3 regions of the Streptomyces desertarenae genome follow, and region 2 is predicted to be linked to each of the others. Evidence: riboswitches for the same ligand, from Rfam matches in the RefSeq annotation. Region 2 holds a riboswitch; each other region holds the start of a gene.
The links. Region 2 has a riboswitch for cobalamin ahead of ACFSJS_RS25710 (cobalamin biosynthesis protein). Riboswitches for the same ligand answer to the same signal wherever they lie in the genome.

Region 1 (3,264 bases), on a different contig from region 2:
ACACGGTCGCCCTCGACAAGACCGGCACCCTCACCGAGGGCACCCCGCGCGTCGCCGAGCTGCGCCCCCTGCCGGACAGCGGGCTGACCGACGACGGCCTGCTGGCCCTGGCGGCCGCGGCCGAGCACCGTAGCGAGCACCCGCTGGCCCGCGCCGTGACCGGTGCCGCCCGCGAACGCCGCCTCACCGTCGCCGACGCGACCGGCTTCGCCTCGGCCCCCGGCCGGGGCGTGAGCGCCACCGTCGACGGCCACACGGTCCAGGTCGGCTCCCCGGCCCGGCTCCTGCCCGCCGGCGCCGACCGGGCCGACTCCCGGGCGCGGCACCTGGTGCGGGACCTGGAGGACGCCGGGCGCACCGCGGTCGTGGTCCTCCGCGACGGGGTCCCGGTCGGCGTCCTGGGCATCGCCGACCGGCTGCGGCCGGACGCCGCCGCCACCGTCGCCGCGCTGACCGAGCTGACCGGGCGCCCGCCGGTGCTGCTGACCGGCGACAACGAGCGCGCCGCGCAGCGCCTGGCCGCGGAGGTCGGCATCACCGACGTCCGCGCCGGCCTCCTCCCCCAGGACAAGGCCGCCGCCGTCCGCGCGTGGGAGCGGCAGGGCCGGAGGGTGATGGTCGTCGGCGACGGCGTCAACGACGCCCCCGCACTGGCGGCCGCGCACTGCGGCGTCGCGATGGGCCGGGCCGGCTCCGACCTCGCCCTGGAGACCGCCGACGCCGTCGTGGTCCGCGACGAACTGGCCACCGTTCCGGCCGTCGTGAGGCTGTCCCGGGCCGCCCGCCGGCTGGTGGTCCAGAACCTCGCCGTCGCCGGGGTGTTCATCGCCGTGCTGGTCGCCTGGGACCTGTTCGGCACCCTGCCGCTGCCGCTCGGCGTCGCCGGGCACGAGGGGTCCACCGTCGTCGTCGCCCTCAACGGCCTGCGCCTGCTGCGCGGGACCGCCTGGCGGAACGCCTCGGCGGCGCGACCGGCGTGACGGGGCGCACCCGCCGCGCCGTTCCCGCGGGGGCGCCCGGCCGCGGGCGGTGACGCCCCCTGGGGCACCGGCCGGGTCCGTCCTTCGCTTGGCACAATATTTCCCCGGGACCGGCACCGGGGACGGGGCGCCCGCGCCGGGTGCCCGCTCCCGGCCGCGGCGCCCGGCCGGGGTGGTGCGTCCGGCCGGGGTGGTGCGTCCGGCCGGGCGCCGCGGGGCGGACCGGTCAGCGCACGGGTGCGGTGTCGCGCGGCGGCGCGTCCGGCCCGGCCCGGCGACTCCGCGGCGCCGGGAAGACGTACAGCTCCAGCACGTCGGGGCAGGGCGCCAGCCCCGGACCGCCGGCCCGGATCCATGCGGCGACGTCCTCGGTCGCGGCGGGGTCGTTGACCAGGCCGAGCCAGACCGGTCGGCCGCCGGCCGCACGGCCGGCGGCGGAGGGCTGCACCACGACCACGTTCGCCCGCTCGCACACGTCCAGGCAGCCGGAGACCCTGACCCGCGTCTCCCGGCGCAGACGCGCGAGCTGCGCGGCGTGGTCGACGCCGGGCACCTTGGAGGTGCCGCAGCAGCAGTCCCGGCACACCGTGACGCGGCACGGCGCCGGCCTCTTCTCGCGTGCTTCCCTGGGCACGACGGCACGCTCCTCTCTTCCGGGGAGATCCGCCCCGGGTCCGTTCGAGGAGGCGACCGCGTGAGTCTCCTGGCTCTCGGGTCGCCGCTCGTCCCGGCCTTCCCGCCCGCCCGGGGGCAGTGGCGTGTCCGGGATCCGCTCGCCGATCACAGTGGCGGGACCGCGCCGGAGTCGCACCGGCTTCCTCGTTCCGCCGTCGCCTGTTCGCCCGCCATCATCGCAGGGACCCCCGCAGGCGGGCGGCCCGCCCCCGGCGCGCCTTTGCGGCTCCGGTGGCGGCGGGGCGTCAGGCGTCGGCGCGGAGCCGGCGGCGGAGGGTGGCGGCGAAGTCCTCGGCGGCCATGAGCTGGGCGCGCAGTTTCTCGCAGCGGGCGTCGGCCACCTTGCGGTAGGTGTCCAGGCGCTCACGCAGGCGGTCCCGTTCGGTGTCCTCCAGCGGTTCCGCGGAGGAGAGCCTGTCGGTGATCGTCAGCAGGTCCCGCATCTCCTCCAGGGAGAAGTCCAGCGGCTTCATCCGGCGGATGACCATCAGGCGGTCCACGTCGGTGGCGGTGTAGAGCCGGAAGCCGCCCTTGGTGCGGGCGGAGGGGACGACGAGGCCGACCTCCTCGTAGTGCCGGATGGTGCGCAGCGACAGACCCGTCCGCTCGGCCACCTCGCCGATCTGCATCCGTCGCTCGTCCGTCACGGTCGCTTCCCCTCTGATGCCCGAACATTTTTCGGGTTCGTGGTGTCCAACCCTACCGCGTGACAAGGATCACAAGCCACCACAGGGGATTCACCTGCGATTTACAGGACAGCGGACGAAATCATCTCTCACGTCAGGGTAGGGTCTATCCAGGGGCGGAACACCGCCCTCCCGAGTCCCGTCGGGCGACGACGCCCGACCGGCGGCCCTCCCGGGCCCGCCGATCCCCTGGTCCGGCCCCCGTCGGGGACGACGGCCGCGGCCCGACCGGCACCCCCGCTCCCGCACGGAGCCGCGCACCCTGCGCGCGCACGCCCGCCGCCTGCGCGCCCGACACGGAAACGGATGCATGTCCGCTGACACCTCCGCGGCCCACCGGCCGCGCCTGCCCCGCCCCGTCTGGCTCTCCTCGGCGAAGGTCTTCCGCACCGAGGTGCTGGCCGGACTGGTCGTCGCCCTGGCCCTGATCCCCGAGGCGATCTCCTTCTCGATCATCGCCGGCGTGGACCCGGCCGTCGGCCTGTTCGCCTCCTTCACCATGGCCGTCACCATCGCGGTCGTCGGCGGCCGGCCGGCGATGATCTCGGCCGCCACCGGGGCGGTCGCCCTGGTGATCGCCCCCCTCAACCGCGAGCACGGCCTCGGTCATCTGGTCGCCGCGGTCATCCTGGGCGGCCTGATGCAGATCGCGCTGGGCGCCCTGGGGGTGGCGAAGCTGATGCGCTTCGTGCCGCGCTCGGTGATGGTCGGCTTCGTCAACGCCCTCGCCGTCCTGATCTTCATGGCCCAGGTGCCCGAGCTGCGGGACGTCCCCTGGGCCGTCTACCCGCTGGTGGCCGCCGGCCTGGCCCTGATGGTGCTCTCCCCGAGGATCACCACGGTGGTGCCCGCCCCGCTGGTGGCCATCGTCGCCCTCACCGCCCTCACCGTCGCCGCCGGGATCGCGGTGCCCACCGTCGGCG
Region 2 (3,264 bases):
CAGTTCACCTTGCGTTCACCCTCGATCCCTACGTTCACCGAGTACCGCCCCTCCGACTGATTGCCTGGGTGAGATGGAAAACATCACGCTTCTCATCGGGATCGTGATCGTCACAGCCTTGGTGTTCGACTTCACCAACGGCTTCCACGACACGGCCAACGCCATGGCCACCACCATTTCCACCGGGGCTCTCAGGCCCAAGACGGCGGTGGCGATGTCGGCGGTCCTCAACCTCGTCGGCGCCTTCGTGTCGGTCGAGGTCGCCGCGACCATTTCCAAGGGCCTCATCAACGAGGACTCCGGCATCGAACCGGCGGTGATCTTCGCGGGGCTGGTCGGCGCCATCATCTGGAACCTGCTGACCTGGCTGGCCGGACTTCCCTCCAGCTCCTCGCACGCCCTCATGGGCGGCCTGATCGGCGCGACCATCGCCTCGGTCGGCGTCGGCGCCGTCTCCTTCGACGCGGTCGTGATGAAGGTCCTGATCCCGGCCGTGGTCGCCCCCCTGGTCGCCGGCGTCGCCGCGATGCTCGCCACCCGCCTCACCTACCGGCTCAGCCGGAGCAGCGACGAGCAGGAGGTCGCCAAGGGCTACCGGGCCGGGCAGATCGCCTCGGCCGCCCTGGTCTCCCTCGCCCACGGCACCAACGACGCCCAGAAGACGATGGGCGTCATCACCCTGGCCCTGATCTCGGGCGGCGCGCTCGGCGCCGACGCCGACCCGCCGCTGTGGGTCATCGCCTCCGCGGGCATCGCCATCGCGCTGGGCACCTACCTGGGCGGCTGGCGCATCATCCGCACCATGGGCAAGGGCCTCACCGACATCCGTCCGGCGCAGGGCTTCGCCGCGCAGACCAGCTCGGCCGTCACCATCCTGGCCTCCTCCCACCTGGGCTTCGCCCTCTCCACCACCCAGGTCTGCTCCGGCTCGATCATGGGCTGCGGCCTGGGCCGCAAGGGCGGTGCGGTGCGCTGGAGCACCGCGGGCCGCATGGTCGCCGCCTGGGGCCTGACGCTCCCGGCCGCCGGCCTGGTCGCCGCGGGCTCCGCCCTGCTGGCCACCCAGGGCGACTGGGGCGTCACCACGGTCGCGGTCCTGGCCGTGGCCGCCATCGCCGCCATCTGGTTCGCCTCCCGCCGCGAGCCGGTGGACCACACCAACGTCAACGACGTCGAGGCGGACACCGCCGAGGAGGCGGGCGTGGTCACCGCCGCCCTGCAGGCCGTCGCCCCGCCGCCGACCGCCGCCGCCCTGGAGGAGGCCGAGGCCGCCGCCCGGAGCGGGAAGACCGCCGTCTCCGCCTCCTGAGGCGCCGCTCCGCGCCCTGCCCCTCCCGGGAACCCGATCCCCCGCACCCACGCGGTCTCCGCACGGGTCGCAGACACGAAGGAAGAAGCACCATGGACATCGACTGGGCCGCTCTCGGCCAGGTCTTCGGGGTCAGCCTCGTGATGACGGTCGGCCTGGTGGGCATGTTCACCCTCGGCATCGTCGGCTCGGCCGGCGGACGCGGGAAGGGCGGCCCCGCCTCCCCGGCCCGCCTCGGCTCCTACGCCTGCTACGCCCTGTGCGCGGCGGCCGTGGCCTACGGCATCTACATCATCGCGGCCTGAGCCGGCCGTCCGTCCCGCCACCGGCGCCCCGGCGGCGGGACGGCCGGCCGCCAGTACCCCCGGCACGAGAGCCGAGCGGGCGTCCGGCACACCGCGCCGGGCGCCCGCTCGGTGTTCCGGGCGGACGCCCCGCGCCGCGCACCGGTGGGCGTCCGCCGCGCGCGGCGGGCCCGTGTGCGCTTCCGCACAGTGCGCCGCCGCAGGTCACGGCCGAGTTGACGCGCCCTCCCGGGCGTGGTGGACTTCCCGTTGCCCAACGGCGGCAGGAGAGGAAGCCGGTGCGAATCCGGCGCGGTCCCGCCACTGTCACCGGGGAGCGCTCCCCCACCCAGCGTCACGGCCCGCACATCGGGCTGGAAGGCCGGGGGAAGCGCCGATCCGGGAGCCAGGAGACTCTCACCGCCGGTCACGTCGAGCCAGGGCGAGGACCCTGAGTGAGGACATACCGCCATGCACGGCACCCTGCCCGCGTCCGCACCGCCGCTTCCCCCCGCGCACAGGTCAGCACGAGGCGTGACGGCCCGCTGACGCGATGCGTGCCCACCGCACGGCGACCGCTCCCGCGGATCCCGCCGCGTCCCCTGCCGCCCCGGCCGCGTCCGGCGCGGCCTGCGCCTACGCCTGCGGAGCGGTGCTGGGACACCTGATCGACCTCGTCGCCGGCGACCCGCGCCGCGGCCACCCCGTCGCCGCCTTCGGGCGTGCCGCCGCGGCCGCCGAGCGGCTGCTGTGGCGCGACCACCGCGGCGCGGGCGCCCTGTACGCCGCCGTGTGCGCGGGCGGGACCGCGGCGGCCGCGGCGGCGCTGGACCGCGCCGTGCGCCGCTCCCCCGCCGCCCGCACCGCGCTGACGGCCGCCGCCGCCTGGTCGGTGACCGGCGGCAGCAGCCTGGCCCGCGAGGCCCGCACGATCGCCGCCGCCCTGGAGGCCGGCGACGTCGGGGCCGCGCGCGCCCGGCTGCCGCACCTGTGCGGCCGGGATCCCCAGGCACTGGACGCCGACGGCATCGCCCGCGCGGTGGTGGAGTCCGTCGCCGAGAACACCTCCGACGCCGTGGTGGGCGCCCTGGTGTGGGGGGCGGCCGCGGGCGTGCCCGGACTGGCCGGCTTCCGGGCCGTCAACACCCTGGACGCGATGGTCGGCCACCGCTCGCCGCGCCACCTGCGCTTCGGCTGGGCCTCCGCCCGCCTGGACGACGCCGCCGGGTGGCCCGGCGCCCGGCTGACCGCGCTGCTGGCCGTCCTCGCCGGCCCGGACCCCCGCGGCGCGCTGGAGGCCTGGCGCGCGGACGCCCGCCGCCACCCCAGCCCCAACGCCGGTGTGGTGGAGGCGGCGTTCGCGGGCGCGCTGGGCGTACGGCTGGGCGGGACGCTGTCGTACGGCGGCCGCGTCGAGCACCGCCCGGTGCTGAACCCCTCCGGTCGCCCGGTGCGCGTGGCCGACATCGAGCGCACGGTGCGGTTGTCGCGCCGGGTGAGCGCTCTGGCGCTGGTGCTGTGCGCCGGTGCCGGTGCGCTGCGGGAGCGGAGGGCCGCCCGTGCGGCGGCCCGGAGGAGGGACCGGTGACGGATTCCACGGCGGCTGGTGCGGGAGGCGTCGCGGCGGGCGGCGGCCTGCTGGTGGCGGGGACGACCTCGGATGCGGGCAAG
Region 3 (3,264 bases), on a different contig from region 2:
TGTTCCCGGACTGGTTCGCCGGGGTGGCCTTCGCGGCGATCGGCATCGGCGCGCTGGTCCCGGCGGCGATCATGTCGATCGCGGCGGCCAACCTGTTCACCCGCAACATCTACAAGGAGTTCGTCAGACCGGGCGCCACGCCCGCGCAGGAGACCCAGGTCTCCAAGGTCACCTCCCTGCTGGTCAAGGTCGGCGCGCTGGTCTTCGTCCTGGGCATGGACAAGACCGTGGCGATCAACTTCCAGCTGCTGGGCGGCATCTGGATCCTGCAGACCTTCCCCGCGATCGTGGGCGGTCTGTTCACCCGGTGGTTCCACCGCTGGGCGCTGCTCGCCGGCTGGGCGGTCGGCATGGCCTACGGCACGGCGGTGGCCTACAACACCTCCAGCCCCACCCAGCAGCACTTCGCCAGCAGCTCACAGACCATCCCGCTCATCGGCGAGATCGGCTACATCGGCCTGACGGCGTTCGTGCTCAACCTGGCGGTCACGGTCGTGATGACCCTGGTCCTGCGCGCGGTGAAGGCCCCCGAGGGCCTCGACAGCACCACCGCGGGCGACTACACCGCGGACGCCGGCGACCCGGGCGTCCAGAAGGAACTGCCCCCGCCCACGGTGGACGCCCGGCACTGAGGCGCCCCGCCGCACCCCCGCACCCCCGCACCCCGCCGACGGGGAGTCCCCGCGCCGCCGGCGGGGTGCCGCATGAGGGCCGCCGGGGAGGCGGAGGGCGGTCGGGCAGCCGGACGCGGGCGCCTCCGCGGTGCGCGGCGGGGAGTACGCGCGGACCGCCCGGACCCCTGGGCCACCCGGCCCGCCTTCGCCCCCGGCGGTGGACCGGGCCTCCGCCCGCCGCTCCCAGCGGATCCCCGGGGACTCCCACCCGGGGAGGACGGCGGCACGCGGCCCCGCCGCCCGGCGCCGCCGGGTGCGGCGTTCCTGCGAGCCATCGACGGAGTCCTTGCGCCCGCCACCGGGTACGAAGTGCGCCGCGCCTGAACCGCGCGGCGGAGGTCCCCCCCCCGCCTCCCCGCCGACCGCGGCGCCCGGGGGGCGCCGGGCGGTTCCCGCACCGTCCGCCGTTTCCGCCCTCTACGGGGCCGCAGGGGCACCACGACACAACATGTTGGGGTGCTGGCTCGATACGGCACAAGATGTATGCTCATCCCGCTGTCGCCGCAGGGGAATCCGGTGGGAATCCGGAGCTGTCCCGCAACGGTGTGCGGCGGGCTGCCCCTGTGCCGTCTGCACGGGCCGGCCGCCCGCCACAAGTCCGAGGACCTGCCGACGGTGTCCAGTCACGTCCGGGCCCCGTGGGTTGGGCCGGCGGACGCGCGCGGTCACGCCCCGATCCGGACGGGCATGCCCGTCCGCCCGTCGTGCCCGCCTCCCCGCGGGGCCGCAGGCCCACGAGGGAGAGCACCGAGTTGACCATCTCAGCAGCGGAGCCCGTCTCGGCCCCCGCACCGGAGGACGACGACCGCTCCGGTACCGCCTTGCTGCGCACCCTGACCGACCTCGCCGCCGATCTGCCCGCCACCGACCCGGGCCGGGTCGCCGCCGCCGCGCTGCGCGGCCGCAGTCCCGGCTCCGGCGCGGGGGAACTGCGGTCCCTGGCCACCGAGGCAGCGGCCGGCCTCATCGCCGAGGAGCCCGAGTACTCGCGGCTCGCGGCCCGGCTGCTGGTCCGGGCGATCCGCGAGGAGGCCGCCGGACAGGGCGCGGTGTCCTTCTCCGCGTCGGTGGCGGTCGGCCGGCGCGAGGGGCTGATCGCCGACCGCACGGCCGGGTTCGTCGCCGAGCACGCCGAACGGCTCGACGCGCTGGCGGAGCGGGCCGCGGCGGACGGCGCCGACGACCGCTTCGGCTACTTCGGGCTGCGCACCCTCCACTCCCGCTACCTGCTGCGCCACCCGGCGACCCGGCGGGTGATCGAGACCCCGCAGCACTTCCTGCTGCGGGTGGCCTGCGGCCTGGCCGCCGACTCCTCCGAGGAGGCGCTGGAGGAGGTCGCCGGGTTCCACCGGCTCACCAGCACGCTGTCCTACCTGCCCTCCTCCCCCACCCTGTTCAACTCCGGCACCCGGCACCCCCAGATGTCGTCCTGCTACCTGCTGGACTCCCCCCGGGACGAGCTGGACTCGCTCTACGAGCGCTACCACCAGGTCGCGCGGCTGTCGAAGCACGCCGGCGGCATCGGGCTGTCGTTCTCGCGGATCCGCGCGCGGGGTTCGCTGATCCGCGGCACCAACGGGCACTCCGGCGGCATCGTGCCGTTCCTGCGGACCCTGGACGCCTCGGTCGCGGCCGTCAACCAGGGCGGCCGGCGCAAGGGGGCGGCCTGCGTCTACCTGGAGACCTGGCACGCGGACGTCGAGGAGTTCCTCGAACTGCGCGACAGCACCGGCGAGGACGCCCGCCGCACCCACAACCTGAACATCGCCCACTGGATCCCCGACGAGTTCATGCGCCGGGTCGAGGCGGACGCCGACTGGTCGCTGTTCTCCCCCTCGGACGTCCCCGAGTTGGTGGACCTGTGGGGCGAGGCGTTCGACACCGCCTACCGCCGCGCCGAGGCCGCCGGGTCGGCGGTGCGGACGGTCCCGGCCCGCACCCTCTACGCACGGATGATGCGCACCCTGGCCCAGACCGGCAACGGCTGGATGACCTTCAAGGACACCGCCAACCGCACGGCCAACCAGACCGCCGAGCCGGGCAGCGTCGTCCACTCCTCCAACCTCTGCACCGAGATCCTGGAGGTCACCGACGACGGCGAGACCGCGGTGTGCAACCTGGGCTCGGTCAACCTCGCCGCTCACCTGCGCGAGGACGGGGGGCGCCCCGGCGGGGCGGTCGACTGGGAGCGGCTGGACGCCACCGTCCGCACCGCCGTGCTCTTCCTGGACCGCGTGGTCGACGTCAACTACTACCCCACCGAGCAGGCCGCCGCGTCCAACTCCCGCTGGCGGCCGGTCGGTCTGGGCCTGATGGGCCTCCAGGACGTGTTCTTCCGGCTGCGGCTGCCCTTCGACTCGCCCGGGGCGCGGCGGCTGTCCACCCGGATCTCCGAGCGCATCATGCTCGCCGCCTACGAGGCCTCGGCGGACCTGGCCGAGCGGTACGGCCCCCACCCCGCCTGGGAGAGCACGCGCGCCGCCCGCGGCGTCCTCCACCCCGACCACTACCCGGACGCGAGGACCGCCTGGCCCGAGCGCTGGGCGGCGCTGCGCGAGCGGATCGCCGGCACCGGACTGCGCAACGCGCT

Region 1: it holds a riboswitch for cobalamin, as region 2 does, so the genes downstream of both, ACFSJS_RS09840 ((2Fe-2S) ferredoxin domain-containing protein) here and ACFSJS_RS25710 (cobalamin biosynthesis protein) in region 2, are expected to answer to the same signal.
Region 3: it holds a riboswitch for cobalamin, as region 2 does, so the genes downstream of both, ACFSJS_RS10385 (ribonucleoside-diphosphate reductase subunit alpha) here and ACFSJS_RS25710 (cobalamin biosynthesis protein) in region 2, are expected to answer to the same signal.

Annotation. Positions count from the first base shown of each region.
Region 1 is NZ_JBHUFU010000004.1:378,451-381,714, forward strand. It holds gene ACFSJS_RS09835 (heavy metal translocating P-type ATPase) at 1-980, shown strand, start outside; gene ACFSJS_RS09840 ((2Fe-2S) ferredoxin domain-containing protein) at 1,207-1,614, opposite strand; cobalamin riboswitch at 1,657-1,843, opposite strand; gene ACFSJS_RS09845 (MerR family transcriptional regulator) at 1,901-2,284, opposite strand; gene ACFSJS_RS09850 (SulP family inorganic anion transporter) at 2,652-3,264, shown strand, end outside.
Region 2 is NZ_JBHUFU010000023.1:39,355-42,618, forward strand. It holds gene ACFSJS_RS25700 (inorganic phosphate transporter) at 74-1,309, shown strand; gene ACFSJS_RS25705 (hypothetical protein) at 1,402-1,614, shown strand; cobalamin riboswitch at 1,884-2,009, shown strand; gene ACFSJS_RS25710 (cobalamin biosynthesis protein) at 2,147-3,181, shown strand; gene ACFSJS_RS25715 (cobyric acid synthase) at 3,178-3,264, shown strand, end outside.
Region 3 is NZ_JBHUFU010000005.1:112,871-116,134, reverse strand. It holds gene mctP (monocarboxylate uptake permease MctP) at 1-632, shown strand, start outside; cobalamin riboswitch at 1,118-1,302, shown strand; gene ACFSJS_RS10385 (ribonucleoside-diphosphate reductase subunit alpha) at 1,427-3,264, shown strand, end outside.